Regions from separate parts of the Neobacillus sp. S1115 genome, predicted to be linked through region 3. Evidence: riboswitches for the same ligand, from Rfam matches in the RefSeq annotation. Region 3 holds a riboswitch; each other region holds the start of a gene.

Region 1 (10,328 bases), 1.2 Mb from region 3:
CATCCCCAGCCGCCGCAATCTCATCCAAAAGTTCAATTACTCCTGAAGGGGCGCCGCCATGAAGCGGTCCTTTCATCGTTCCAATCGCTGATGAAACGGCTGATACTAAATCAGATTCAGTTGATGCCGTAACCCTTGCTGAAAAGGTTGAGGCATTCATTCCATGTTCAAGTGTCAAAATCATATACGTTTCGAGTACCTTCACATGGGCTTCTAATGGGATTGAACCATTAAGCATATAAAGGTAATTAGCCACATGATCCAATTCATTCAACGGTGGAACAAACTCTTTACCTTCCAGCTGTCTTTGCCGGTATGCAATGATTGTCGGGGCAAGGGCGGTAATACGAATAGCCTGTGACACAGTCGGCTTCCAGCCATAATTGAAATTCCCGGCTTCAGCTGAAATGGCTGTTCTCATCACACTCATTAGGTCCATACCAAAAGGGAGAAGGTCGATTAACTTTTTTATATTTTCCGGAAGTTCACGGTTGCTCTTTAACTCATTTTTCAAAGCTCGTAACTGAGCATCATCAGGTAAGTAGCCGTGCCAGAGCAGGTAGGCAACTTCTTCAAATGAGTAACGGTTAGTAAGCCTTCCGATTTCATATCCCCGATAAATAAGCTCTCCCTTTTCACCATCAATATGACTGATCAATGTTTCGGCGGCGACAATTCCTTTTAAACCCTTCTGAATCATACAAAATCTCTCCTTCCTTTATTTGTTAATAGTTTATATAATAAATTTGATTAATGGAATTAAATAATTTTAAACGAATTGATTAATTTTCTTAATAAGGAGGAGAATATGGAATTCCAATGGCTTAACACGTTTATTACGGCAGCTGATTGCGGGAATTTCCGCAGAACGGCGGAAATCCTCTATATTTCACAGCCATCTGTAACGGTTCATATAAAACAATTGGAACAAGAGCTCGGTATTCAATTATTTGATCGGGATGGAAAAAAAGTAAAACTAACTGAAGCGGGGAGGAGATATTTGGTTCATGCAAAAAAACTGATAGAGGTTTATCAGGGGGGACTCGAGGACATTCACTCGTTTAGTCAAGGCTACACAACGAAATTTTCCATTGCCATATCACCTTTAATCGCAGATACCATCCTGCCATATGTTTTAAAAAGCTATACAAACAAGCATCCGGAAGTAGAAATCTCGGTTAAAATCATTGAATCCGTTGGTATCGAAGAAGCGGTATTAAGGGAGGAAGTTGATATCGGGCTGTCCTGTTTACACAGCCTTCATCCTGAATTGATTAGTGAGCTTTTATATAGGGATAGGGTTATTCTAGTTGCGCCTCATGATGGGAGAGATTCCGAAACAGCACCACCGTTAGATGAAGAAGAGGTTTTAACATCGAACTATTTGTTAACCCATAATCACCCAGGTTACTGGGATGTTCTTTGCCACGCGGTAAAAAGCAAATATCCAAAGGTGAAAATGATGAAAGTGTCACAGGTACACATTACAAAAAGATTCATCGTTGAAGGGCTGGGTGTCTCTTTCCTTCCGACATCAACGGTCAGAAGAGAGCTGCTAGAAGGGAGGCTCTTAGAAGTAGACTGCCAAACCATCCACCTGCCCGAAGCAAACACCTACGCCATCATGAAATACGACCACTCCAAACAAAAAGAATTTCTCGAGTTTATCTCAAACTATCGGATTTAAAAAACAGTGTCCGCCTGAGGAGGACACTGTCCACGAGCGGTGCCTGACACCACCCGTTATTTCAAATTAGTTAAGTATCGGTCTGTCACGATGCTGAGGTGGTGGATTGCATGGCCGGCGATGATGTAGGCGATGGCGCGGGTGGTGACCTCCGTGCCATTGGCGTTGCCGCCATTTGTCCAGGCTGACTCTGGCATGTTCTCGATCAGCGTGATAGTTGCTTTCCTGACTGCGATGAAGTCAGCAAGGATAGATTTTAGTGGCAGCTCTCCCATTTGTGCTCCAGCCACATAATCATTCTCGTCAAACCCTGCTAATGGAGTTTTGTCGCCGCGGCCAACTCGAAGCAGGCGGTAGCTCATGATCCTCTCAGTATCTGCCATATGGCCGAGTACTTCCTTGATGCTCCATTTACCAGGTTCATAGCGGAATTGCGCATCTTCCACTGAAATCCCTTCGAAAAGAGAAACCGCTTTTTCAAGGCCTTCCTTAAGAATCTGCAATAAATCTCCTTCTGGAACTAACTGAACATACGGTACATAATAATCTGGAAACTCATTGTTATTAGGACGCTGCAACATTCGAAAAACCCCTTTCAAAAGTCTGAAAAATTAACTACCTTCATTTTAGAGTTTTTTTGAAATAAATACCATAAAAAAGAGCTGCCGCCTGGGGTGTACCCCTGAAGCAACAGCTCTTGAAATCTTTTATTTAAAGATTTTATCAAAATGAACGCGTTTGTTAATGAAATACATGACTGGCATGCCGACAGCCATTACAACGAACTCCCCAACTGCAGTAGTTAACCATGTAAATAGGAATGGCAGATTGAACGCCAAATGCAGTTCAATCGCAATGAGAAACATCGTAAAAGTGAACACCAACGTATTCACAATCATCCGAGCCCAGATTCCTTTAATAAACCGCGCACTTAAAATCGTAATGACCAAAGCAATCAAAGATTGGCCAACTCCGAAAATGAGGTCATAGGCCTTCATTGGCGAGAAAAATAAATTCGTTAAAAATACCCCTAAAATGATCCCGTAGAGATACTTTTTATTGAAAACGATGAGATGGTTAAACATCTCTGAAACGCGGAATTGCACCTGGGTAAACCCAAATGGCTGAATTAATGCCGAAACGGCGATGTACAAAGCTGCGACAATACCGTTTACAACAATCTCCCGCACCTTGCTGTTTGCAGCGCCCGAATTATACTGGGCGTCTAGCATATTTGTTGTTTTTTCCATATTCATTTCTCCTTAGTTTTTTATAGTGGGAGGTTCTCGAACCACTTAAGGTAATATATTAACAAACTATTATATTAATACATAAAAAAATGGCAGTCAATTACAGTTTTTGGGATAATGAGAATATAAAAAATATAATTTGCGGAGGGGAACCATGTACGAATATAAATTTGAAAAAATTGAGCTAAGCAAATTAAGCGGAAAACCTAAAGGGGATTATCAGGAAATTATTCATCAGAACGCGAGGAACGGCTGGAGGTTGGTCCAGATTTTTGCGCCGGGAATTGCTGCATATGGGTCTGCGGCTTATTATGAAGCCATATTTGAAAGAAAAGTAGATTAAATGAAAATTGGTCGGGGCTGACACAAGAATTTGAGTTAGCCCTTTTGTCTTTGTGTTTCTAAAATTCCTTACATCTTTCTGAGTAAAAAACGAATAATAAAATGGTACATAAAGTTTCCAAAATTAATTTTAATATAAAGGAAGAAATCTAAATGAATCAACATAATGCCAGATTCCCCGAAGGATTTCTCTGGGGCGGCGCAACTGCTGCCAATCAAATAGAAGGCGGATTTCGCGAAGGCAATAAAGGTTTGAATATCTCAGATGTTCTACCTGGAGGGAAAGAGCGCCTGAAAATATTGATGTCGCCTGGATTTAACTTTGAGATTGATCATCAGAAATATAGGTACCCAAACCATGAAGCGATTGATTTTTATCATCGTTATAAGGAGGATATCGCCTTGTTTGCGGAAATGGGCTTCAAAGTATTTCGGATGTCGATTGCGTGGACAAGAATTTTTCCAAATGGTGATGAGTTAGAACCGAATGAAGCGGGTCTGGCTTTTTATGACCGGGTCTTTGATGAATTACATAAGTATGGAATCGAACCGGTTGTGACCATCTCTCACTATGAAATGCCGTTGCATTTGGTGAAAGAATACGGCGGCTGGCGAAGCCGTCAGGTTGTTACTTTCTTTGAAAGATATGCAACGGCGCTTTTTAACCGATTTAAGGATAAAGTGAAATATTGGATGACCTTTAATGAAATAAATGGCGCCTTGAAGATGCCAATCATGAGCATGGGCTTCTCGCCTGACAGAGAAGATGACCGTTATCAAGAAACCTTTCAGGCTTTCCATCATCAGTTTGTTGCCAGTGCTATCGCGGTTAAAGCATGTAAAAAAATCATGCCAGATGCACAGATTGGCTGTATGATTCTGTTTGCACCTGTTTATTCTTACGATAGTAACCCGGAAAACGTCCTCTATGCCTTAAAAGAAGAGGAACTGTTTAACTATTTTTGCGCAGATGTTCATGTGCGCGGGGAGTACCCTTCCTTCATTCAGCGCTTCTTTAAAGAGCATAGTGTTGAACTTGAGATTCAGAATGGGGACTTGGAATTAATCAAAGAAGGAACGGTAGATTATATTGGCTTAAGCTATTACATGTCCCGTACTGATAAAAAAGTTAAGGCTGAAGAGGAAAAGGCAAATGGAAATATTGTCGGAGGAGTGAAGAACCCATTCCTGAAAGCAAGCGATTGGGGCTGGGAGATTGACCCTGCCGGTTTGCGAATCAGCTTAAACAGGCTGTATGGAAGATACCAGGTGCCGTTATTTGTTGTAGAAAATGGGTTAGGGGCGTATGACCAAGTGGAGGAAGACGGTACCATCAACGATAATCACCGGATAGATTACCTTCGTGAACATATCAAAGCCATGGGAGAGGCAATTGAAGATGGAGTAGAGCTAATGGGCTATACAAGCTGGGGCTGTATTGATTTAGTCAGTATGTCTACTGGTGAAATGTCCAAGCGTTATGGATTTATCTACGTCGACAAGCATGATGACGGCAGCGGTACATTAGAGCGTAAACCGAAAAAGTCATTCCATTGGTATAAAAATGTCATTGCAACTAATGGGGAGCAACTATAGTAATAAAAAAATCGGTATCTTTTTGAGGTACCGATTTTTCCATTTGTATTTCACAGTGGCGTCATTTTCGGATTCGCAGATAAAATTGAGAATTCGCGGATATATTGAAAAATCCGCAGATATAATCTGAAATTCGCAGATAAAATGAAAAATTTGCAGATATATTTCAATAATCCGCAGATATATTTTTCCTCAATGTAAAAATGCGCAAATTCTGAGGTATCCGGCATATTACGATACTGAACGAAGCCCGATAACCCCCACAATAATCAACCCAACACTGACAAACCGCCCGGTATTTTTCGACTCACCGAATAAAAACATATTAATCAAAACCGCGCCAGCCGTCCCGACCCCAATCCAGACAGCGTAAGCGATACTTACTTGCAAATATTGAAAAGATGTATATAAAAATCCGAACGATGCGCTGAACCCGCCAATATAGAGCACTCCATTTTTCAATGTTTTCTGCTGACTGTACAATTTTAACCCGGCGGCACCAATAATCTCACTTACACTTGCCAAAACGACAAATAACCACCCCACCTTAGGCAGCCTCCTTCGCCGTTTCTTTTTTTCCATCCGTGTTGTCCGCCAAATTCAAACCAATCACCCCAAGCACAATAATCGCGATAAACAAAAGCTTGCCGCTGTTGAATCCTTCCCCAAAAAGGAAGACATCCATCATAACGGTCCCAATCGTGCCAACACCGGAAAAAACGGCATAAACTGTTCCAGTCGGCAGTTCTTTGCAGGCTTCCGGTAGAAAGTGAAAATCGGTAAAAATAATCGCGATAACGATGGCCCACTGCCACCAGGTTTCAGCGACATTAAATCCATACACCCACATTAATTCAAATAAACAAGTTAAAGCTACGAATAACCAAGCTTTTTTCAATCGTCTCACCTCATGAAAGCCAGCTTTTTAACAAGCAAGCTTAACCTATAGTATATTAGGATATCACAATCGCTAAAAAAATTGATTCAATCCGAATTAAACACAATGGGAAATTGTGTATTCGTTAGAAAGTGTGATATAAATCACGAAACACCGTCAGGTAAATCAGTATAATAATAAAAACAGGGAAAATTTTGCAAAGGAAGGTGTAGAACTTTGGAATACCAACTAAAAACACTTTATTCGGAAATCGGCGGCCAAGAGACGATTGATAAACTGGTGGAAGCTTTCTATCCGCGCGTCTATGCCAATCCTGATTTAGCTCCATTATTTGAAGGGGATATGGAAGAAATCAAACGGAAGCAGAAAATGTTCCTGCCGCAATTTACAGGCGGTCCGGCACTCTACAGCCAGGAATTCGGCCCTCCTGCAATGCAACACCGCCATCTCCCGTTCGAAGTGACACCAAAACGGGCGAAATGCTGGCTTCGCTGCATGAAGGAAGCTTTTCAAGAAATCGGTCTTGACCAGATCCCTGCAGGACAGGCATTCTATGACCGCTTAACACAAGTGGCCGGCATTATGGTGAATAGCCCGGACCATGAATAAATCGTGAAGATCCTCATCAACACAGAGGATCTTTTTTATGCCCAAATAATCCTGCATAGTTTTATTTATAAAAGAAATGATAGAAATTGGAGGTGCTTGAAAAATGGCAAAGAAAAACACTCCCAATTCAATCCCCTATAGTATTTGGGATACCAAATTAGATAATGAGCAAATAGAAATGAACGAAAAAATTGCTGAAACACTGAAAGGCAGTACTGCGGAACAAAAATCAACGGAGCAACAGGATTAACAAGGTAAAAAGCAGCCATTCGGGTTGCTTTTATTTTGTATTGGCAGCCCTTTCAAAATAAGACCGTTGTGTTATGATGTAGGTGTTATTGAAGGGAAGGAGGAGCAAAAAAATGAATACAACTGACCAATGGTGGAAAAAAAGCGTCGTTTATCAAATCTATCCGCGCAGCTTCCGTGATTCGAACGGGGATGGAATTGGAGACCTTCCGGGGATTATTGAAAAACTGGATTATCTAAAATTACTAGGTGTCGATATCATCTGGCTGAGTCCGATCTATGATTCGCCCAACGATGATAACGGCTATGATATCCGGAACTATCAGGAAATCATGAACGAATTTGGAACGATGGCTGATTTTGACCGGCTTCTTGAAGAAATTCATAAGCGGGATATGAAGTTAATGATGGACCTAGTCGTCAATCATACTTCTGATGAACATGAGTGGTTTGTCCAATCGAAACAATCTCAGGACAATCCTTATCGTGATTACTATATTTGGCGGAAAGGCAAGGACGGAAAAGAACCGAATAACTGGGGGTCTTTTTTCAGCGGCCCGGCCTGGGAATACGATGAGGCGACGAATGAATATTATTTGCACCTTTTTTCAAAAAAACAGCCCGACTTAAATTGGGAAAGCCCAAAGGTTCGCCAAGAGATTTACCAGATGATGAAGTTCTGGCTGGAAAAGGGTGTCGACGGCTTCCGGATGGATGTCATCAACATGATTTCCAAAGCTCCAGGGCTGCCGGATGGAGTGCAGCATAGCGGGCAATTATTTGGTGACGGCGCTCCTTATTTTATGAATGGCCCTAGAATTCATGAGTTTTTACAAGAAATGAATAAAGAAGTTTTGTCCCAGTACCCAACCATCTCAGTCGGGGAAATGCCTGGAACCACTCCGGAGGATGCAGTTCTCTATACGAATCCAAACCGCCGTGAAGTGAACATGATTTTTACGTTTGAGCATATGGACCTTGACAGCTCACCCGGTGGAAAGTGGAATCTCAAGCCTTTAAATCTCCTCGATTTAAAAGAAAACTTGGCGAAATGGCAAACAGCTATACATAACAGGGGCTGGAACAGCCTGTACTGGAACAATCACGATCAGCCTCGGATTGTCTCGCGTTTTGGCAATGACGAAGAATATCGGGTGGAATCAGCAAAAATGCTGGCCGCGTGCCTGCACTTTATGCAAGGAACACCTTATATTTACCAAGGCGAGGAAATCGGCATGACCAATGTGAAATTCAAATCTTTTGAAGATTACCGTGATATTGAGACAATTAATATGTACAAGGAACGGACATCTCAAGGATATTCCCATGAGGAAATCATGACCTCCATTTATGCAAAGGGAAGGGATAATGCCAGAACCCCAATACAATGGGATGATTCGGAACATGCAGGCTTCACCACAGGAACCCCTTGGATTAAGGTGAACCCGAGGTATCAAGAAGTAAATGTGAAGAATGCTCTAGATGATAAGAATTCTATTTTTTATTTTTATCAAAAATTAATCGCCTTAAGAAAGGAACTGGACATCATTGTCGAAGGTGATTTTCAATTGCTGCTTGAAGACCACCCCGAATTGTTTGCTTATGAACGTAAATGGAAAGAAGAATGCGTGATTGTTATTTGCAATTTTGGGGATAAGGACGTGGCTATAGAGAATGAACTTTTGACAAGAATTTCTGAATACAACGTCATTCTTTCAAATTACGAAGGCTTAAACATAGAAAAACTCCGGCCATTTGAAGTAGTCGTTTTAACACGCTAATTAACCAGGGGCCTGAACCCGAACTGTCCTGATAAAGAGTGGGGATCCAGGCTCTGAAAAAAATGTTTGCACATTTAGCCCAGAAGTGTTATTATGAATCTACCGATTAGTGCAAACGTTTTCACTAATTGCTACATAATGAGATAGGGGGTCTAAATAGACAAAGGCTGTTATACGCAGTTAAATTGAATTGTTGCCTGCTAGATTTATTATGTTTTTTTTCACTTTTGCGCAAACGATTTCGCAAAATAGTATTTTGATAGATGACAATTTCGACTTTCCTTTAACAAAGTAGTTAGATTTTTTACTATACGGAATTGTGCAAACGATTTCGCAAATCTTTAATAGAGTATTAGAAGTCGTATCTGTCAATACTACCTACATCTCTGTCAATATGGTAGCTGCGCAAAAGACGATGTACCAAAAATTATTATGCAAAGCATGGGGGTAAATGATGAACAAGAAAAAGTTATTTTCCGGCATAGGTGCAGGGGTTTTATCGCTAAGCCTTCTTTTAACTGGCTGTGGAAACGCTGATAAGGGCTCTTCCAACGAAAGTTCAAAAGGCAATGTGACAATTGATGTTTTCCAATTTAAGGTTGAATTTAAAAAGCAATTTGAAACAGTTGCTAAAAAATATGAGCAAGAACACAAGGGTGTAAAAATCAACATCACGACTGTTGGCGGCGGTGAAGATTATGGTGCGGCCCTTAAATCCAAATTTGCTTCCGGCAAAGAACCGGCCATCTATAACATTGGCGGTCCGCAGGACGTAGAAGATTGGCAGAAGAAACTTGCTGACCTTTCTGATACTGAAGCATCAAAAGCTGCCTTAAAAGGTACTCTTGACGGAGTATCAAAGGACGGAAAAATTCTTGGTTTACCGTACAACCAAGAGGGCTACGGTTTGATTTACAACAAAGCTGTATTTGAAAAAGCCGGCATTGATGCAAAATCAATCAAGAGTTATGCTGACCTAGAAAAAGCAGTTAAAACATTAGATTCCAAGAAAAAAGAACTTGGACTTGAAGCGGTATTTGCTCTTCCTGGTAAAGAAACTTGGGTAACTGGTCTTCACTTATCCAATGCTTTCCTTGCTCCGGAATTTGATAACAACGTATTAAACGCATATAACGCAAAAAAAGTTGACTTCAAATACGGCGATGCATTCAAGAAAGTGCTTGATCTGCAAAACGATTATTCTGTACAGCCAACTGTAAGCTTAGATTACTCTAAGCAGGTTGAAGAATTATTCTCCCTGCAAAAAGTAGCATTGATCCAGCAAGGTAACTGGGTATATGGCTCCATCGAAGGCATTGACAAGGAATTTGCCCAAAAAGGCATCGGCATCCTGCCAATCCCTGTTGAAGGATACAAAGAAGATGCGATTCCTGTAGGGATTCCAATGTACTGGGGCGTAAACAGCAACAAGGACAAAGCAACTGTTGCTGAAGCGAAGAAATTCCTAGACTGGTTATATACTTCTGACGAAGGTAAAGCAGCGGTTATCAACGATTTTAAATTTATCCCTGCTTATGATGGCTTTGATGCATCAAAAATCAGCGATCCGCTTTCAAAAGAAATTTATCAATATGCCCAAGATGGCAAAACAATCGGCTGGACATTCATGGGTTACCCAACTGGCTGGGGACAAAACGAGCTTGGCGTGCAAATCCAGAAATACTTGAGCAAAGAAGCTAAGTGGGAAGATGTTGTGAAAGCTACTCAAGCAGCCTGGGAGAAATCCAGAAATAAATAATCAATGAACGCTGAGGCGTTGTTCTAACACAAATTTATAATGGGTCCTTAACAAAAGGACCCATTATTGTTTGAGAGACAAGCGGCTGGTTCGTAAGGAAGCTTCCCCTTATCAATCAGCCCCTTTTCTCTCATTATAAAACGAGAGATAGAGATTA
Region 2 (10,328 bases), 2.2 Mb from region 3:
ATCGGAATGTCGATTTTCGGGATTGTACTTGGTGTGATTTCCTACTTTATCATTCATTATTTTTACGAAAAAGAACTTACGAATCGTAAAAAGAGAAGACGGCAAAAACATGAAATTCGCTTAAATAGCATTAACAAAAACTATATTTAAGTAAATTTTTACTTGAATGATTCTGAAAATTCTTGTAAAATAAAAACAACTTCATCCTATCCAGCCTGTCAGCGGAAGGTAATGGAGATGTATTCAAAACATAACATTCGACTGATAAGTTTCCAGAACCAGCCTTAGCCGGCTGCTATCATGGATCGTAAGCCAGTCCATACCACTTTTAAAGTGTGTTTGGGCTGGCTTTTTTGATTTTTTAACAGGTGGTGGATTATTTGAGTGGAGCGCTAGCAGGTGTAAAAGTATTAGATTTAACAAGGGTTCTGGCTGGGCCCAATTGTACGATGATTTTGGCAGACCTTGGTGCCGATGTCATCAAGGTAGAAGCCCCGGGCGGCAGTGATGAAACCAGGTTCTGGGGCCCGCCGTTTCAAAACGGAGTGAGCGCTTATTATTTATGTGCCAATCGGAACAAGCGCAGCATCACCGTTAATTTGAAGTCAGACGAGGGCAGAGAAATTATCCGTAAGTTAGCTGAGGAAGCGGATGTCCTCATTCACAATTTTAAAACAGGCTCGATGGAAAAATGGGGGCTCGGGTACGATTCTTTGGAAAAAATAAACCCCCGGCTCGTTTTTTGTTCCATTACCGGATTCGGGGAAACAGGGCCATATAGCCATTTGCCAGGATACGACTATATCATCCAGGGTATGAGCGGCCTAATGAGCATTACCGGCACCGAAGAAAGCGGCCCGCTTAAAATTGGCGTAGCCATGGTCGATATTTTAACGGGTTTATATTCGGCAATTTCTATTGAAGCCGCTTTGTTTGAGCGTGAAAAATCGGGCCGTGGCCAAAAAATCGATATGTCTCTGATGGATACGGCGGTAAGCTCGCTTGCCAATGTCGCCAGCAATTATTTGATTTCAGGTAAGGTGCCACGGAGGCTTGGGAATGACCATCCGAATGTCGTGCCTTACTCCACATTTTCCGCCGCAGACGGTGAATTGATCATAGCCGTCGGGAATAACCGGCAGTTTGCATTGCTTTGTGAAGTAATTGGGCTAAGCGAACTGGCGGTGGATAAAAAGTTCCGTACCAATGAGGCAAGAGTCGAAAATCGCCAGGAGCTTACGAGAATCTTAAATAGTCAGCTCCAGTTAAAGCAGGTCAGCGACTGGATGGAGCTATTTTCTGCCAACAATATTCCATGCGGTCCTATCAACACAATTGACCAAGTATTTGACGACCCGCAGGTCTCGGCCCGGAATATGGTCGTGCAAGTAGACCATCCAGAGGCAGGTCTGGTAAAGCTCGTTGGCTCGCCTATTAAACTTTCTAGAACCGAGACAAGGGTCGAGCGTCATCCGCCGATGGCTGGTGAACATACCGATGAAATCTTGCAGGAAGTGGGATTTACATTTGAGGAGATTAGCCGTTTAAAAGCGGATAACATTATTTAAAAAATGGCCTAGTGGTGAAGTTGAATTTTAAAAAAATCAGGGGGAGAATGTGTGATGAATTTTGAATTCACAGAAGAGCAAGAAATGTTAAGAAAAATGGTAAGAAGCTTTGTTGATAAGGAAATCAATCCGAACATGCGAGAGTGGGACGAACGCGGCTATTTTGATCCGGTCATTTGGCAGCGTTTAAAAGAACTGGATTTGATGGGGGTTTGCATTCCAGAAGAGTATGGCGGCAGCGGCATGGATTATAACTCGTTGGCGATTGTTTGTGAGGAACTGGAAAGAGGCGATACCGCCTTCCGTACTGCCGTATCCGTTCACATCGGATTAAATAGCATGACTTTGTTGCAATGGGGAACTGAGGAACAGAATAATAAATACCTAGTTCCGCAGGCCAAAGGCGAAAAGATTGGAGCGTTTGGATTAACGGAGCCTGGTGCGGGGTCGGACGTGGCATCGCTTGGAACAACGGCTGTGAAGGATGGCGACTACTATATTTTAAACGGCCAGAAAACATGGATTTCGTTGTGTGATGTGGCGGACCATTTTATCGTGTTTGCCTATACGGATAAAGAGAAGAAGCACCATGGAATTTCCGCCTTTATTGTGGAGCGGACGATGCCTGGCTTTTCTTCTAAGGCGATAAAAGGGAAACTCGGAATCCGCTCAGGCAATACCGGGGAATTGTTCTTTGATCAGGTGCGCGTTCCGAAAGAAAACTTGCTTGGCCAGGAAGGGGAAGGCTTCAAAATTGCCATGTCAGCGCTTGATAATGGACGCTTTACAGTGGCAGCCGGGGCTGTGGGTTTGATCATGGCGAGCTTGGAAGAAAGCGTGAAGTATTGTCAATTGCGGAAAACGTTTGGCAAGGAAATCGGCAAGCACCAACTGGTTCAGCAAATGATTGCTAATATGGAAGCCGGCCTGCAAATGAGCCGTCTGCTTGTGTATCGTGCCGGTGAGCTGAAAAATAAAGGCGTGCGCAATACTCGTGAAACGTCGCTGGCGAAATGGCAGGCATGTGATTTTGCCAATAAAGCGGCAGATGATGCGGTGCAAATCCACGGGGCGTACGGTTATTCAAGCGAATACCCTGTGGAGCGCTTTTTGCGGAACTCTAAAGCGCCGGTCATTTACGAAGGAACGCGGGAAATTCATACGGTTATGCAGGCGGAATATGTGCTGGGGTATCGTGAGGATAAGGCGCTGAGCAACATGCTGCCGACCTGGCCGTTTGAGAGTGAGAAAGTTACTGTTTAGGTTTTTTGGGGGAGCGGATTGGTTTTAACCATTCGCTCCTTTATTGTTTCGTTGATGGAGGGATGGTTAGTTATTAGACCAAAGTTGGTGGAGATTCATGGAAAATGGTCTTATGAAAGGGTTATAAGACCAGAACGTCAGTGAAAGATGAGAGGAAGTGTCCTATGAAATGGTCATAAGACCATCACAGAGGGGGAAAAAGTAAAAAATGGCCCTATAAAAAGGTATAAAGCCACACCCTTAACTCCAACTGGCAATGGTCATCCAAAAATACTCGCCATGGATATCATCGAAATAGTCATTGATTCATTGTCTCATATTGCTTGTACAAATCCTTCAGCGCTGCAATCAGTGCGTGATTGGCTTTTCCTAAATAGCCATTCTTTAAGTCTTCGAGTGGCTTGTCAATTCCATGACGCAAACTATACCCCTTCAACAGCCTAGAAATATAATCACGACCATGTTCCGTAGCCAGCGTACAGGATGCATCCACAATCACTCCATAATGCTTATCAATCTCAGCCGTAATCGTCAGCGTTTCATAAATGCTTCTGGCAGCCATACCGGTTGGCAGCTTGGCGTGACCGGCTATAAAATAGGTATTCATTCTGATTTCCTCCAGAGGTTTTATTTTTAGAATAATATAAAAATGAAGAATTGATAAGATAATAATTTTTAAAAATTCCTTCTGATAAAAATAGGGAAAATGTCCCTTTTTGTCAAAAATTTAGTATCATAGTCTTGTAATGATATTTAGAAAGAAGGAAAAAAGAAATGAGTCTTATTATTCTATTTTTGCTATTGGTACTCTTATTTTTTGTGCCCAAATACCTAAAATTCAAAAACTCAAGCTATCAACAAGCAAGTGGGAATACTTTCTTGAAAACATTATTTAATAAGGGAAATTACGGAGAATTTTTAACTTTTGCGGAACTAGAAAAATTAAAGGGACCCAAAAGGCTATTAACTAATCTTTATTTACCAAAGCATGATGGAACAACCACAGAAGTAGATTTAATCATGCTCCACGAAACAGGTCTTTATGTCTTTGAATCCAAAAACTACAGCGGCTGGATTTTTGGTGATGAAAAAAGCAAACATTGGATGCAAATTTTTCCGAACAAACAAAAAGAAAAATTCTTCAACCCTATCTGGCAAAATAAAGCACATATTAACGCGTTAAAGTTTGCATTGGGAAAAGCTGATGAAACTCTATTTAAATCCTATATTGTCTTTAGCGAGCGCTGCACATTAAAGAAAATAAATGTAACCTCTCCCAATGTAAAAGTTTTAAAAAGAAATGCTCTGCTATCATCCATAAAAAAAGAAATTACAAATACAAGGAACATAATGACACAAATAGAAATCGACAGGATGTACACTAATTTACATAAATTTTCACTGGCCGATTCTAACGTTAAACAGGCCCATATTAAACAGATTCAAATGAAAAGATAATTTGCTAACTAAGTCTGCGAATTTTTGTCCCCACCATTTCATATGATATTCTTTTTATATAAAGAATTAGGAGGATGAAGCTATGGCTATCATTGATATAACGGTTATCCCTGTAGGGACAGGCACAACAAGTGTCAGCGAATATGTTGCAGAAATACATAAGGTTCTTCAGCAATACGAAGACAGTGTGAAGTACCAGTTAACCCCGATGAGCACGTTAATTGAAGGGGATTTAACATTACTGCTTAAAATTGTCCAAGAAATTCATGAGGTTCCTTTCCAAAAAGGCTTGCAGAGAGTCTGCACAAATCTCCGAATTGATGACCGTCGTGACAAGGAACATTCGATGGAGCGGAAATTGCAGTCAGTGCAGACAAAACTATAAGAAAAACAAAAGGGTGCAGTTTTGAAACATATAAATATTAATTAATAAAACATTCCTCAATTGAAGAGGGATGTTTTTTTTGCATCAAGTACCAACACGCAAACCTTTTGGAAATGAAATAATCAATTTTTTCAATAAAAAACTTGAACTATTATTTGGGGTCGTGAATATATATTTAAGAAAAAGAAAAAAGCGGGGAGGTAAAATGTTGAGTTTTCAGGCAGAACACTTATCAGAACCGAGGAGGAGAATTATACATGTCATAAAAAGTAATGGAGCATCATCGATGAGTGAAATTGCTTCATTACTGGATATTTCTGGTGAAGGCGTAAGGCAGCATCTCGTGCAATTAGAAAAGGATGGCTGGATTAGCCGGTTTGCTGAAAAAAGCAATGGAATTGGACGCCCGCATATACGCTATCGTTTGACCACCGCTGGAGAGCATCTTTTTGAAAAAAATTACGATCACTTAACAATAGAAGTTTTGGATACCATGGTCAATAACTTGGGAGAAAACGCGCTGAAACAAGTACTGTCCGCCATGATAGAAGAAAGAGTTCGTGAATGGGAACCGAAAATGTTTGGGCTAAGTACAATCGATCGATTAAAAGTCCTCAAGGATTTTTATATAAAAAACGACTTTTATATGGATGTTGAAAGTAAGGACACAGATTATTACCTGATTGAGCGGAATTGTCCATTTCATAATGTTGCTTTACGGCGGCCAATTCTGTGCAGTGTTACTGTTTCTGTTCTGACTCATTTGCTGGGATGTAAGGTAACAAGAGAGCAGCGTCTTCAAAATGGGGATGGCTGTTGTTCCTTTCATGTACAAATAAATGAGCCTGTCGATGGAAATATACCGCGGATCATCATAGAGGATGAAAAGTCCAATTAAACAAAAGGAATGGTGTGAAAATGACCCATGATCAATTCCTTATTTTGTGCAGGAAATTTCCAAAAATTTTTAATTCATTGTCACTTGAGGCGAATGAAAGCTATATGGAGGTCAATAGGATTACGGATGCAATTGGGAAATTAATAAAGCTATGTGGTGATGATCCCGACCGAGATGGATTGCAAGACACACCATATAGAGTTCTAAAAGCATTTCTGGAATATACAGAAGGGTATCATGAGGACCCGAAACTACATTTGGAAAAGACATTTGATATTCATCATAAAGGGTTGATTTTAACGAAAGACATTGAGTTTTATTCCATTTGTGAACATCATTTCTCTCCCTTTTTTGGGGTGGCCCATGTAGGTTATCTTCCAAATGAAAAAATTACAGGTTTATCCAAGATCGGCAGGATGGTTGACGGGTATGCTAAAAGATTCCAAGTACAAGAGAGACTGACAAATCAAATCGCAACAGCAATGGAAGCGGTTTTGGAACCGAAAGGAACGATGGTTGTCGTCGAAGCAAAGCATATGTGCATGTGCAGCAGGGGAACGAAAAAATCTGATGCGTTCACGACAACTACCAGTTTCCGAGGAATATTTGAAAATCGATCTGATTTACGTGCCGAGTTTTTTTCAATAATTAAAAGTTAGGAGAATGATAGGTATGGATAATCAAATAAAAATCTCAGATAATGGTCCGTTGGTCGTAACAGGTGATATTCAGTTAACCGATTCAGAAGGAAATGAATTTTCCAAAAAGGGGAAAGTTTATCTTTGCCGCTGCGGTTTGTCCAGTAAAAAGCCATTTTGTGATGGTTCTCATAAGAAAGGCGGATTTGAAAGCAGTCCAAGAGCAACTGATGCCACATAATATCTTAAATTAAAGAATAGGCGCCTAGATTGGCGTCATTTTCATATTAGGAAGTTAATTATTAATGCTTAAAAAAAATGTGGAAATATCGTCAAGCAGATTGAAAAATTTATAAATTGGTTTATAATCATATAGTTGAATGAAAAATAGAAAATCCGCACCCTGCGGTAGAGGTTCTAGCTACCCTCTTTAAAAAACTAAGGAAAACAGGACTGCTTTCTTTAGTAGTCCTGTTTTTCTATTTAAAGGAGAATTTATGATGAAGAAAGATAAAGCAGTTGTAGTTTTTAGCGGCGGACAGGACAGCACCACCTGTTTGTTTTGGGCATTGGAACGATTTGAAGAAGTAGTGGCGGTTACGTTTAACTATAATCAAAGGCACAAACTTGAAATTGAGTGTGCCCAAAATATCGCGAATGAACTTGGAATAGAGCATCATATTTTAGATATGTCATTGTTAAACCAACTGGCACCAAACGCCTTAACACGTAAGGACATTGAGGTGAAGGATGGAGAAAATGGTGAATTGCCTTCCACTTTTGTACCGGGACGGAACCTGTTATTCATCTCTTTTGCAGGGGTGCTGGCAAGCCAGGTTGGGGCTAAGCACATTGTTACCGGTGTTTGTGAAACGGATTTTAGCGGTTATCCTGATTGCCGTGATGTTTTTATAAAATCCTTAAATGTCACATTGAACCTGTCGATGGACAAGGAATTTGTTATTCATACCCCATTAATGTGGCTGGACAAAGCTGAAACCTGGCAAATGGCAGATAATCTGAATGCCTTGGATTTTGTTAGGGAAAAAACATTAACCTGCTATAACGGGATCATTGCCGATGGCTGCGGTGAATGCCCGGCTTGTAAACTAAGAAAACGCGGCCTTGATCAATATTTAAGCACACGAGAGGAGTTGTAACGCAATGTATGGCTTTCGAATTGTCGATAAACTCCAAAAAATAGATGAAGATATCAACCGCAGTCAATTGAAATACCATCACAAACGTGTTCTTGTGAGCAAAGAATTCACATTTGATGCTGCCCATCATTTGCATTGCTATGAAGGCAAATGCAAAAACCTTCATGGCCATACGTATAAAGTCATTTTTGGAATCAGCGGCTACGTTGATGACCGTGGCTTGATGATGGATTTCGGGGAGATAAAAGATATTTGGAAAAATGAAATTGAAATTCATCTGGATCATCGCTATTTAAATGAAACCTTACCGCCAATGAATACCACGGCTGAAAACATGGTGGTCTGGATTTATGAAAAGATGGCTGAGGCGCTTACGAAAGAAGAGCGGAAGAATCAGTATAGTGGCGCAAGAGTGGAATTTGTTCGGTTGTTTGAGACACCGACAAGCTATGCGGAAGCTAGACGGGAGTGGATGGAAGTTGAGTAAAATACCCGTAATGGAAATTTTCGGACCTACCATCCAAGGGGAAGGGATGGTCATCGGCCAGAAAACGATGTTTGTAAGAACTGCTGGCTGTGATTATTCCTGCAGCTGGTGCGACTCCGCCTTTACCTGGGATGGCACCGGTAAAAATGATATTCGCATGATGGAAGCAGAGGAAATTTGGAAAGAGATGAAGCGAATCGGCGGCATGAATTTCTCCTTTGTCACAATTTCAGGCGGGAATCCTGCGTTATTGAAAAATCTCGATGAATTCATTAAGATCCTAAAAGATAATCAAATAAAAATTGGTCTCGAAACCCAAGGGAGCAGGTGGCAGGAGTGGTTTTATGAGATTGATGAATTAACCATTTCCCCCAAGCCGCCAAGCTCGAAAATGGAGACGGATTTTGAAATTTTAGATGAAATCATTGGGAAACTTACACAAAATAATTTAGCGCAACAATTCAGCTTAAAGATTGTGGTATTTGATGATCTTGATTATGAATATGCCAGAGCAGTTCATTTCCGTTATCCGGATGTTCCCTTCTTTGTACAGGTTGGTAATGATCATCTGTCAACAATGGATAATCAGGAGCTGCTTCTGCATCTTATTAATAAATATGAAAGACTGATAGACAAGGTCATGCAGGACTCCGAAATGAATAATGTGAAGGTTCTTCCGCAATTGCATACTTTTTTGTGGGGAAATAAAAGAGGAGTTTAGGTGAAAAACAGGCGATGTCCATGGCGGCATCGCTTTTTATTTGTTTTTTACCATTACAATCAAACTGTTTATAAAACTATACAACTGTGTTTTTTTTATAACATTTGTTCAAGGAGAAACTGTATATATATGGCGTCAGAAAGTATGTGCCCCATTTAAAATAACTGGTACAATTCTTGCATTTCTTAAAGTAGGTATTGAAACCATAGTTAAGGAGGTTTCTGAGCATGTAAGATTGGAAGGCAATCGGATAAAAAAATAAACCTTTTTTAATCGGAATGAAGATTTTTTAACGTAAGCAAAAATGGAAGCGATTTCATGTATTAAGGAGTAATTTGAAAAAACGGGGGGAAGCTCATGAGTGAAATCACCATCTTAAATCGAGTGGCAATCGGCGATATTGTGCGCAGGACGGCAGCCAAAAATCCAGTCAAAACGGCCATCATTTCAGGGGATAAAAGGATTTCCTATCAAGAGTTTAATGAAGATTGCAACCGCTTTGCGAACTACCTGTTGGACCTCGGGTTAGAAAAAGGAGATTCGGTTGCCACTATTTGCGGAAATAGTTGGCAGTTTCTGGTTGCCATTTTTGGAATCGCAAAGGCGGGTTTGGTTTGGGTTCCGATTAATCCAGGGATATCCTTTAACGAAAAGTCGTATATTCTTGCAGAGGTCCGCGCAAAAGTCCTTATCTGTGACGAGGGATTTTTACAAGACAAAAAAGAAGAATTTTCAAGCATGTGTCCGGAATTGCTCATTATTGGAAAGGGTGCCACTGAGGCTGAAAAATTTGAGCATGCCTTAAATTCCGACCATACGGAAGAACCGGAAGTGGAGATTGGGGACCGTGACCTGGCCCAAATCATGTTTACTAGTGGAACGACTGGCTCACCGAAAGGAGTCCTCATTAACCATCAAGCTGTGTTTATTGCCAGTCTGGCCAATATTATTGAAGCGGGGATGGCGAAGGACGATATTGCGACGATGATGATGCCCGTGTTCCATTGTGCTCAGCACACGCTTGTCTCGTCCTTTTTCCACTTAGGCGCAACAGTGGTGGTAATCCAAGGCTTCGAACCGGAGTCCTTTATGAAAACAGTCGAGAAGGAGAAGATTACCTGGATGTTTGGCCTCCCGATGATGTACCGGGCATTTCTCTACCATCCTTCTTTTAAAAAATACAACCTATCAAGCCTGCGCTATTGCCTCTACGCCATGGCCCCAATGGACCGCAATACGCTGGAAAAAGGAATCAGTGAACTAGGCTGTGAGTTTGCATTAGGGTCGGGACAGACCGAAATGTATCCGGCTACATGTGTGTTTAAACCTGAGGACCAACTGCGAAAATCAGGTCCATATTGGGGGACAGCATCCTTGATTACGGACATCGCAATAATGGACGACAATGGAAACCTGCTAGGAAAAAATGAAGTGGGTGAAATCGTTCACCGCGGTCCAAATGTTATGGCCGGCTATCTCAATAATCCGGAAGAAACGAAGCGGTCACGGCAGTTCGGCTGGCATCATACCGGGGACTTAGGGTACTTTGACGAGGATGGGCTGCTAGTTTTTGTGGACAGGAAGAAGGACATGATTAAGACTGGCGGGGAAAATGTAGCATCTATTCAGGTAGAACAAGCGCTATTGTCTTATCCAAAAGTATTAAATGCGGTAGCAGTCGGTTTGCCGCATGAACGCTGGATTGAGGCTGTCACGGCATTTGTTGTGTTAAAACCTGGGGAGGTAGCGA
Region 3 (10,328 bases):
CATTAAAATGGATGAGAAAGCGGCGGAGGCAATGGGAGTCAATATCACGTATTATAAAGTTTTATCTTTTGTTCAAGGGGCGGTTATATCAGGTTTTGCGGGCGCATTATTCGCCCATGTTATGGGCTATATCAGCCCTGCTGATTTTTCCTACCATCGCGCCGTTGAGATTTTGATTTTCGCGGTATTCGGCGGAAGCGAAGTCATTTGGGGCTCTATTTTTGGTGCCGCCTTTATGACCTTGATGCCAGAGGTATTGCGTTTTATCAGTGAATACCGTTATATGATTTATGGTGCCATTTTGATTTTAATGATGGCATTCCGCCCACAGGGAATTATTGATGTTCCCCTTTTACAGAAGTTTCAGCTGTCAAAAAGGAGGGGTAAACATGGTTCTAAAAATTAACAACATCACGAAAAATTTTGGCGGTATTTCAGCGTTAACTGATGTTTCTTTTTCCATTAAGGAAGGAGAAATCTACGGTCTTATTGGTCCAAACGGTGCAGGGAAAACGACTATGTTTAATATGATTACGAATATGTTCCCTCCAACATCGGGCGAAATTACCTTTTTAGATGAAAAAATTACCGGATTTAAACCACATAAAATTACCAATAAGGGAATTTGCCGGACCTTCCAAAACATTCGTCTTTTCTCTCAAATGACGGTTCTGGAAAATGTGTTGGTTGGAGGGCACACCCGCAGTAAATCAGGTGTCTTTAGCGGTGTACTGAGGACAAAGGGACAGCGTGCTGAAGAAGAAAGATTACGTGTAACTGCGAAGGAGATTCTCGAATTAGTAGGCTTATTGGAGTTTGAGGATGCGATTGCGGAAAACCTAGCTTATGGCCAGCAAAGACGGCTAGAAATTGCGAGAGCTTTAGCAAGCAATCCAAAGCTGTTATTATTGGATGAACCCGCTGCTGGTATGAATGATACCGAAACAGCTGATTTATATCATTTGATTAAAAAGGTCCAGGAGCGAGGCATCACAACTCTGTTAATTGAACATGACATGCCGCTTGTCATGAGGCTGTGTGATCGAATTACCGTTTTAAACTTCGGTAAAAAGCTTGCTGAGGGAACACCGGATGAAATTCAAAATAACCAAGCTGTTATTGAAGCCTACCTCGGATCAGAGGGAGATGATGAAATTGCTTAAAGTATCTGGAATTGAGACATTTTACGGAAAAATTCAGGCCCTAAAAGGAGTCAGCCTGGAAGTGGAACAAGGGAAAATTGTCACGATCCTAGGGGCGAACGGGGCCGGAAAAACAACAACGATGAAAACAATTGCCGGATTAATTAAGCCGAAGACCGGAACCATTGAGTTTCTTGGGGAAAATGTCACTGGCTTGAGACCGGACCAGCTAGTTAAAAAAGGGATTTCTCTTGTTCCTGAGGGAAGGGCCATATTGTCGGGAATGACTGTCATGGAAAACCTTGATATGGGGGCTTACCAAAGAAAAGATAAAGAGGTTGAAAAGGACCTGGAAGATGTCATGAAAAGATTCCCTATCTTAAAAGAGCGGAAGAATCAGCTTGGCGGAACACTTTCAGGCGGACAGCAGCAAATGCTTGCCATCGCCCGCGCATTGCTGGCACGTCCTAAATTATTATTGCTGGACGAGCCTTCAATGGGACTAGCTCCATTGATCGTGGCGGAAATTTTTAAAATTATCAAGGAAATCAAAGATGCCGGCACTACTGTGCTTGTCGTCGAACAAAATGCGAAACAGGCCTTGAAAATAGCTGACTATGGATACGTGTTGGAAACCGGGAAGGTTATCATTCACGGGAAGGCGAAGGAACTGTTGGAAGACCCAAGAATTGTCGAAGCATACCTTGGAAGAAAGTCGGAAAAATAGCGATATGAAAAGGAGATTGCCGATGCAATCTCCTTTTTTGATTGCGCGCCCGGCATGGGTGCAGTCTCTAGGGTGAAAGTCCCGAGCCATGAAGGCAGTAGTAGTGGTTAGCTTAACGCAAGGGTGTCCGTGGTGACGCGGAATCTGAAGGAAGCGAACGGCAAACCTCCGGTCTGAGGAACACGAACTTCATATAAGGCTAGGTATCATTGGATGAGTTTGCAATCCAAAACAAAGTCCATACTGCCGAAGGTGGTACAGAGTAAATGAAGCAGATAGATGGAGGGAAAGACTGCACTCTTACCCGGGGAGGTCTGATTGACAAGCCAAGTACACTTGGTAACCTGTCTAGCAATGGATAGCTGAACAATCAGAAGTCAGCAGAGGTCATAGTACCATTCTAACTCGAGAATGAATGGGGAGGACTGAACTATTAAGAGAGAATGAAGTCTGTACATTCGGCAATTGCATTGAACACAGACAATCCGAAAGGACCTACCTAAAGGAGGAAGCGGTGAATCCGCTGGGGACTCTAGGAGGGTGGAGCAAGAGTCGGCATAAACAGAGCCTTCATTCACGTGGAAAGGAATATCATCATGTTAATGGAACGAATCTTGTCACGAGAAAATCTCTTAACTGCCCTTAAACGGGTAGAGCAGAACAAAGGAAGTCACGGCATAGATGGAATGTCCGTAAAATTCCTACGACGACATCTCTATGAAAACTGGGATTCCCTTCGGGAAGCTTTGAGAACAGGTAACTATCATCCTTCCCCTGTTCGCCGTGTCGAAATCCCGAAACCAAGCGGAGGAATAAGGCTTTTAGGCATACCAACTGTGACAGACCGTTTCATCCAACAGGCAATTGCCAAGTATTAACCCCAATCTTTGACCCAACCTTTTCTGAAAACAGCTATGGTTTCCGTCCTAATAGGAGTGCCCATAATGCGGTAAGAAAGGCAAAGGGATTTATCAAGGAGGGTTTCCGTTGGGTAATTGATATGGACTTAGAGAAATTCTTTGATAAGGTCAATCATGACAAATTGATGGGGATACTCGCTAAAAGAATCGAAGACCGCATACTTCTCAAACTAATCCGGAAATATCTTCAATCAGGTGTAATGCTCAACGGTGTCGTTCAATCAACGGAGGAAGGTACTCCGCAAGGAGGACCTCTGAGTCCTCTCCTTTCAAACATAATTCTTGATAAACTAGATAAAGAATTGGAAACCAGAGGACATAAGTTTGTCCGTTATGCGGACGACTGCAACATTTATGTTAAGTCATTAAAAGCAGGAAAACGTGTAATGGAATCCGTTTCGACGTTTATCGAGCAGAAACTGAAGTTGAAGGTAAACAGGGATAAGTCGGCAGTTGACCGCCCGTGGAAACGGAAATTTCTTGGTTTCAGCTTTACTTTAAATAAAGAACCGAAGGTACGAATTGCGAAAGAAAGTATTAAACGCTTTAAGACGAAGATCCGAGAAATTACCTCTCGGTCAAAATCTTTTCCAATGGAAGTAAGGATTGAAATGTTAAACCGTTATCTAACAGGATGGTGTGGGTACTTCGCCTTAGCTGACACACCAAGCAAATTTAAAGAATTCGATGAATGGATAAGAAGAAGACTCAGAATGTGCAAATGGAAACAGTGGAAGAAACCTAAAACCAGAGTCAGGAAACTAATGGGTTTAGGTGTCCCTGATTACAAAGCATATGAATGGGGCAATTCCCGAAAGAACTACTGGAGAATCGCATGTAGTCCAATATTACACAAAACCCTCGATAACTCATATTGGAGTCAACGAGGGTTGAGAAGTCTATATAATCGTTATGAATTTCTACGTCAATCTTAATGGAACCGCCGTATACCGAGCGGTACGTACGGTGGTGTGAGAGGTCGGGGGTTAGTCACCCCCTCCTACTCGATTAAATATTATCGAATAGTTTTTAACGCGCCGCTCCAAGAGTTTACTTGATCAAGCATAGCATTTACGTTATCAAGGTGTAATGCTTGTGGTTTGAAAACAGATCCGTTTTCAAAATCAGTGAACAAGGATAATGTAGGATGAACGCGAACATCAGCAATCATTAACTCGCCCATGATACCTCGTAAATGTTCTGCCGCACGAGCGCCGCCTGTAGAACCATAGCTTACGATACCTGCTGCTTTGTTGTTCCATGCTTCACGAGCAAAATCAAGTGCATTTTTTAAAGCGCCAGTAATGCTGTGGTTATATTCCTGAACGATGAATACAAAGCCATCTAAGTTAGCAAGCTTTTCATTCCATTTTGCGATTCCTGGTTCTGTTCCATCAGTTGTTCCTAAGAATGGTAAGTTGAAATCAGCGATATCTACGATTTCATAATTAGCATCGCCGCGTTTGTCAGCGATCCCTTTTACCCATTCGCCAACTTGCGGGCTTACACGTCCTTCACGAGTGCTTCCTAAGATAATACCGATATTTAATTTTTCAGTTGTCATTTTGTTTTCCTCCTTAGCTGAATTGCCAAATAATTTGTCTATAAAACCCATTGCTGCTGCACCACCTTGTATTTTCTTGATGTTAGGCTTGTGACCTTATTTTTTTGCTTTTTTGCAAAAAATAAAACCTAAATAAACAAAGGTAAATGAAGTGTATTAGGCGCCTTTACAAATCGTTTCCCTTGAATTAAAATATCTTTAATCTGAGATTTATGATAGAATAATGAATGGATATTGTCAAGTAATCAATACTATTAGTAAGTTTTGTTTGCTGCAGAACTTTGGGAGGATACCGCAAATGAAGACAGATAATATAAATGAAAATAACGGTATGGAAATTGGCATATATACACTAGGAGACTTGGTACCAGACCCGCAAACAGGTAAAACCATTAGTGCCAGACAAAGGATGGGAGAAATTTTAGAAGCTGCAAAAATTGCCGATGAGGCCGGCCTCGATGTCTTTGGTGTTGGTGAACATCATCGTCTCGACTATGCGGCGTCTTCACCCCCTGTGATTCTTTCCGCCATTTCTCAAGTGACAAAGCGGGTGAAACTGGCAAGTACAACGACCGTCTTAGGGACCGTTGATCCAGTTCGGTTATTTGAAGACTTCTCGACGCTGGACCTTTTGTCAGGTGGACGGGCAGAAGTGATTGCAGGCCGCGGGGCCTTTGTGGAATCCTTTGCACTGTTTGGTTATGATTTGGATGATTATGACGGGCTGTTTGAGGAAAACATCGATTTATTTTTGAAGTTAAATGCAAATGAAAGAGTGACTTGGACGGGAAAATTTAGAACCCCATTAAGGGATGTAGAAATCGCCCCTAGGCCTGTCCAAAAGGGGATTCCGTTTTGGGTAGGAGTCGGCGGTTCGCCGGAAAGCGCGATTCGTGCAGGTAAATATGGCGCGGGCTTAACAATGGCGATCCTTGGCGGTGATCCGATGAGATTTAAGCAGATTGTGGAAGTATATCGCAAGACAGCAACAGAAGCTGGGTTTGCGCTTGATGATTTAAAGGTGGCCGTAACGGGACATGCGTTTATTTCAGAGACGAGCCAACTGGCGAAAGACAATTATTTCCCTTATTACGCAAATTATCGTGGTTTTTTCAATCAGGAACACGGAGTAAATGCCATGGCGCGAGAGGAGTTTGATAAGCTTACTGGACCGGAAACTGCCCTGTTTGTCGGCAGTCCGCAGGAGATTACTGAAAAAATCCTCCGCCAATATGAGGTTTTCGGGCATCAACGTTTTATGGCGCAAATGGATATCGGCGGCATGCCATTTAAAAAGGTAGCAGAATCCATCGAACTTTTGGCGACCAAGGTGGCGCCGGTTGTTCGACGCGAAACAAACAAAGCAGTTAAACAGCCTGTTTCATTGTAAGCATCAGTAGTTGGGGTCCCAAAAAAGGGGCTCCTTTTTTGCGTTTATAAACTAAAAACAGTCATTTTTTACTCCCTGCTAAAGCCGCATAAATGGGAATTCTGGCCATGCTGCTAGCCATTGTGTTCCTAAGTATCTACAGGTCACCCAGTCCGTTGATAAAAATAAACCAGATGACCTACTGCTTGCCTAAAGCCAAAAAGAGAAGCCATGCATATTTTATTGATAGATATTACTATCACAGGATAGTAATTCAATCATTAGCATGATCTATTTTTGCAAAAGGAGGACAGGCTTTGGCACGTACACCATTAGCAGGTATTTTGCAGAAGTCTTTTGCTGTGGCCAGTGCCGCAGTGGAAAAGGAAAAAAGCACTGGACAAGCTAATTTGAAGGAAGATGCCACATTACAAAAAGTCGAAGTCATTAAAGCAAAGGAAATAAAGCAGTTAATAAAAAAGAGTGATGGTTTTCATAAAGCACCAAGGGTAGTCATTGTGGGAGCAGGATTAGCGGGACTCACGAGCGCCTTTCGTCTTAAACAAGAGGGAATTATCTCAACGATTTATGAAGCGGCCAATCGTGTTGGGGGGCGTTGTTGGACAAGAAGGGGGCATTTTAAAGACGGCCAAATCGTCGAACGCGGTGGGGAATTAATAGATACAGGTCATAAAGAGATTCAAGAATTGGGAAAAGAGCTTGGCTTGAAATTTGATAATGTAGTGATGGCAGAACCAACAGGGACAATGCCATTTTATTTTTTTGATGGCTGCTCCTATACCTTTGAGGAAGTCACAAATGATTTTATGCATATTTTGCCTAAACTCAAAAAGGATTTATTAGAGGTTGGTGAGACCACACTTTACAATCATTATACTGACCGTGGGTATGAACTGGATCATATGTCAGTGTTGGATTATATTAATGAAATTGTACCGGGAGGAATTCAATCCAAATTCGGCAAATTATTGGAAGTTGCATATACCGTCGAAAATGGAGCAGATGCAAGTCTGCAGAGTGCATTAAATCTCCTCTATATGTTGGGCTTTGCCCAAAAGGATCATTTTCACATATATGGAGACTCAGATGAATGCTTTCATATTAGAGGTGGAAATGATCAGCTCCCCACCTTATTAGCTGACAATCTTACAGGACAAATCGAGTTAAATTCCCCTCTTATAAAAATTGAACAAACCAGCCAAAATGAAATAAGACTTACCTTTCGAAATCGTATAAAGGAATGGGAGGTTTTGGCCGATAAAGTTATTCTGGCTATACCATTTAAGATTTTAAAAACGATAGATTTTGAGAATGCCAGCTTTCGAGACTTAAAGAAAATAGCGATTGAAGAATTGGGAATGGGTGTAAATACAAAGCTCCATGCACAGTTTGCTAAGCGATTCTGGAATGACCTTGGGAATAATGGAGAAACCTTTACGGATACTGGCTACCAGCAGACCTTCGAATCCTCACGTACCCAACAAGGCATTTCAGGAATTTTGGTCAATTATACGGGAGGCGAAACAGCAGCCAAACTTTCTGCGTTAACAGTAACAGAAAAGAATGAGATTGCTAAAAGTTTCTTGGACAAGTTAGACCCCGTGTTGCCAGGAAGTACAAGTAATTGGAATGGTTTAGCCACGGTTGATCACTGGCTTAGCAACCAATGGTCAAAAGGAGCCTATTCTTACTGGAAAGTAGGCAATTACACAAAATTTGCCGGAATAGTTGGAGAGCGGGAAGGCAATATCTTCTTCGCTGGTGAACACACCTCCATTAAGTATCCAGGCTATTTAAACGGAGCGGTGGAATCCGGGGAAAGGGCTGCGAAAGAGGTAATTAATGACTTACCATAAAAAGGATGCAAGGGGGACGGTTCTTTTGCTTCCGATGTAAAAGAACCTCCCCTGTGATTTCCATTTGACGTATAGGAAAGTGTTCATTATAGTATTATATAGAAAATAGAATACCCGTATCGAACGGGAGAGGTTCATAGCTGATACCCTCTATAAAAAACTATGGATTCATGTCAATAAAGCCATGTCCATAAGGATGTGGCTTTTCTGCTTTTATCCCCTTAGTTTGATTAGAATGGTGAAGAACCTCTCTTGTGAAAGTGCTGGGGCACATTTACAGGAGGTTTTTTTATGTCTGGACGTACAGATGAACAAGGTTTAAAGGATTTAACACTGCTCGGAAATCAGGGCACCAAATACTTATTTGAATATGCGCCGGAGGTCTTGGAGGCTGTCGATAACCTGCATCCAAACCGCGACTTTTTTGTAAAGTTTAACTGCCCTGAGTTTACAAGCCTTTGCCCGCTGACGGGACAGCCGGATTTTGCAACGATGTATATTTCTTATATCCCGGATCAGAAAATCGTTGAAAGCAAGTCGCTGAAATTATATCTGTTCAGCTTCCGTAACCACGGCGATTTCCATGAAGACTGTGTCAACATCATCATGAATGATTTAATCAAGCTTCTGGATCCACGGTACATTGAGGTTTGGGGCAAATTTACGCCGCGCGGCGGAATTTCCATTGACCCATGGTGCAACTATGGTAAACCGGGAACCAAGTATGAAGAAATGGCCCAATTCCGGTTGATGAATCATGACCTTTATCCTGAAAAGGTGGATAACCGATAAGATACAGTTAACAAGAAGATATACTCAGAAATCCCCTCCCTCCTTTGGTCCTAAGGCCATGGGAGGTTTTTTATTAAAAAATCTTTACAATATTTCCACCTACGTTAAAAAATTAGAAATTTTACAAATTTATTGCTAAAATTTGACAAAATATTCCTCCGATTCGTGGTACTTTATAATCATCAACAGAATTGGGGAGAGAAATATGAGGAAATTTTCGTCTGCGGTTTTAATTTTTGTATTAACTTTCTTTTTCTTTTCAAGCCAATCAGAGGCTGCTACTTCTCAGTTAATTATTATTAATAAGAAGACAAATACCCTAGCATATTACGATGGAGGCACATTAGTAAGGACTTTTAAGGTGGCGACAGGGAGGTCAAGGGACTTAACTCCCGAAGGGAAATTTAGGATTGTTAATAAAATTGTAAATCGCCCTTATTATACAGGCCATATTGCCGGAGGGGACCCTCGCAACCCACTAGGCGACCGCTGGATGGGCCTTGAGGCAAGAGGAACCTATGGAACCACCTATGGCATCCATGGGAATAACAATGAAAGCTCCATCGGCCGGTACGTCAGCTCAGGCTGTGTGCGTATGCATAACTCTGAAATTCGATGGCTTTTTGACCGAATTCAAAATTATACTGAGGTGGTTATTACCCATTCCGGTGATAGTTTTGATACTATCGCCATGGCTAATGGATACGGAGTAACCGTACCAGTTAATGGGGAGAATCAAGGTACGCCGGCACCACAAATTCAAAACGGCTGGGTGCAAGCAGGTGGCAATAAGTATTATTATGAAAATGGAGCGGTAAAAACAGGCTGGCAGACGATAAATGGCAAAAAATATTTCTTTGATAAAAACGGAATAATGAAGACCGGCTGGCTGACGGATAGCGGCAAGAAATATTATTTGGATAGCAGCGGTGTGTTGAAAACAGGCTGGCAAGAGATTAAAGGGAAGAAATATTATTTTGCAAATGATGGTGTGATGAAGATCGGCTGGCTGGAAGATGGCGGTCAAAAATTCTATCTTGATAAAGACGGTGCAGCGAAAACGGGGTGGTTAGAAGACGGTGGCAATAAGTATTACTTTGACGCTGCCGGGGCAATGAAAACCGGCTGGATCGAGGAAGGCGGAATGAAATATTTCCTTGACCCTGCCGGCGCGATGAAAACTGGTTGGCTGGAGGACGGCGGAAATAGATATTATTTAGATAATACCGGAGCCATGAAGACCGGCTGGCTTGAAGCGGGCGACAAGAAATATTATTTTGCCGCCGATGGAGTGATGCAAACCGGGTGGGTGAAAGATGGAGAAAAATGGTACTATCTTGACCAAATTGAAGGCATGAAGACCGGCTGGATTAATTATAAAGGAAAATGGTATTACATTAACTCCAATGGCGTGATGGATAACACCGTCATCAGCAGGCTTGAGGACTTTGATCCTGTTGTTACGGAAAATACCGGGTGGACGGATATTGGCGGGAATAAATACTTTTTAAAGAAAAACCCTACTCTTGTCACTGGCTGGTTGAACTTCGAGAATAACTGGTACTATCTCTACATTAATGCCGATATGGCGAAAAATTTCCTCAAAGATAGTAATAAGCTTGTACAAAATTAAGAATCGCAAGGAGAAGGCACTTCATGAAGTGTCTTCTTTTTACATGAAAGGTATGATAAGTCAAAGGAAAAGTTTAAAATGTTTGTAGGTGTATAGGAAAGGAAGGAAGTTCAATGTCAGTGCTAAAGAAGTTGCAGTTTAAGGACCAGGGACAACCGGTGTTCATTGTCAACGCACCACAGTCCTACGATGAGGTCATTCGAACATTTGAAGGTGAAGTCCACCGCGAGGCGGTAATGGAACGCTATGATTTCGTACAGGTATTTGGGACAAGCAATGAAGAATTGGGGGCTTTGGCAAAGAG

What was found. Region 3 has a riboswitch for preQ1 ahead of queF (preQ(1) synthase). Riboswitches for the same ligand answer to the same signal wherever they lie in the genome.
Region 1: it holds a riboswitch for preQ1, as region 3 does, so the genes downstream of both, ACZ5B7_RS05360 (QueT transporter family protein) here and queF (preQ(1) synthase) in region 3, are expected to answer to the same signal.
Region 2: it holds a riboswitch for preQ1, as region 3 does, so the genes downstream of both, queC (7-cyano-7-deazaguanine synthase QueC) here and queF (preQ(1) synthase) in region 3, are expected to answer to the same signal.

The regions. Positions count from the first base shown of each region.
Region 1 covers NZ_AP038275.1:1,099,230-1,109,557, forward strand. Annotated here, with positions in the region: gene ACZ5B7_RS05345 (citrate synthase/methylcitrate synthase) at 1-700, opposite strand, end outside; gene ACZ5B7_RS05350 (LysR family transcriptional regulator) at 809-1,687, shown strand; gene ACZ5B7_RS05355 (DinB family protein) at 1,744-2,268, opposite strand; gene ACZ5B7_RS05360 (QueT transporter family protein) at 2,395-2,919, opposite strand; PreQ1 riboswitch class I at 2,944-2,988, opposite strand; gene ACZ5B7_RS05365 (DUF4177 domain-containing protein) at 3,092-3,280, shown strand; gene ACZ5B7_RS05370 (glycoside hydrolase family 1 protein) at 3,433-4,875, shown strand; gene ACZ5B7_RS05375 (DMT family transporter) at 5,107-5,421, opposite strand; gene ACZ5B7_RS05380 (DMT family transporter) at 5,423-5,782, opposite strand; gene ACZ5B7_RS05385 (globin domain-containing protein) at 5,990-6,382, shown strand; gene ACZ5B7_RS05390 (hypothetical protein) at 6,486-6,632, shown strand; gene ACZ5B7_RS05395 (glycoside hydrolase family 13 protein) at 6,745-8,412, shown strand; gene ACZ5B7_RS05400 (ABC transporter substrate-binding protein) at 8,867-10,171, shown strand.
Region 2 covers NZ_AP038275.1:4,013,486-4,023,813, reverse strand. Annotated here, with positions in the region: gene ACZ5B7_RS19450 (DUF2062 domain-containing protein) at 1-150, shown strand, start outside; gene ACZ5B7_RS19445 (CaiB/BaiF CoA transferase family protein) at 381-1,568, shown strand; gene ACZ5B7_RS19440 (acyl-CoA dehydrogenase family protein) at 1,623-2,831, shown strand; gene ACZ5B7_RS19435 (DUF3870 domain-containing protein) at 3,130-3,438, opposite strand; gene ACZ5B7_RS19430 (nuclease-related domain-containing protein) at 3,711-4,289, shown strand; gene ACZ5B7_RS19425 (MTH1187 family thiamine-binding protein) at 4,372-4,674, shown strand; gene ACZ5B7_RS19420 (helix-turn-helix transcriptional regulator) at 4,880-5,572, shown strand; gene folE (GTP cyclohydrolase I FolE) at 5,677-6,231, shown strand; gene ACZ5B7_RS19410 (CDGSH iron-sulfur domain-containing protein) at 6,245-6,451, shown strand; PreQ1 riboswitch class I at 6,616-6,658, shown strand; gene queC (7-cyano-7-deazaguanine synthase QueC) at 6,711-7,370, shown strand; gene queD (6-carboxytetrahydropterin synthase QueD) at 7,375-7,857, shown strand; gene queE (7-carboxy-7-deazaguanine synthase QueE) at 7,850-8,578, shown strand; gene ACZ5B7_RS19390 (AMP-binding protein) at 8,936-10,328, shown strand, end outside.
Region 3 covers NZ_AP038275.1:6,182,212-6,192,539, reverse strand. Annotated here, with positions in the region: gene ACZ5B7_RS30040 (branched-chain amino acid ABC transporter permease) at 1-406, shown strand, start outside; gene ACZ5B7_RS30035 (ABC transporter ATP-binding protein) at 390-1,163, shown strand; gene ACZ5B7_RS30030 (ABC transporter ATP-binding protein) at 1,156-1,869, shown strand; partial or broken gene ltrA (group II intron reverse transcriptase/maturase) at 2,466-3,724, shown strand; gene ACZ5B7_RS30020 (NADPH-dependent FMN reductase) at 3,805-4,404, opposite strand; gene ACZ5B7_RS30015 (LLM class flavin-dependent oxidoreductase) at 4,652-5,743, shown strand; gene ACZ5B7_RS30010 (flavin monoamine oxidase family protein) at 6,040-7,599, shown strand; PreQ1 riboswitch class I at 7,723-7,769, shown strand; gene queF (preQ(1) synthase) at 7,891-8,391, shown strand; gene ACZ5B7_RS30000 (L,D-transpeptidase family protein) at 8,597-10,024, shown strand; gene ACZ5B7_RS29995 (DUF3052 domain-containing protein) at 10,138-10,328, shown strand, end outside.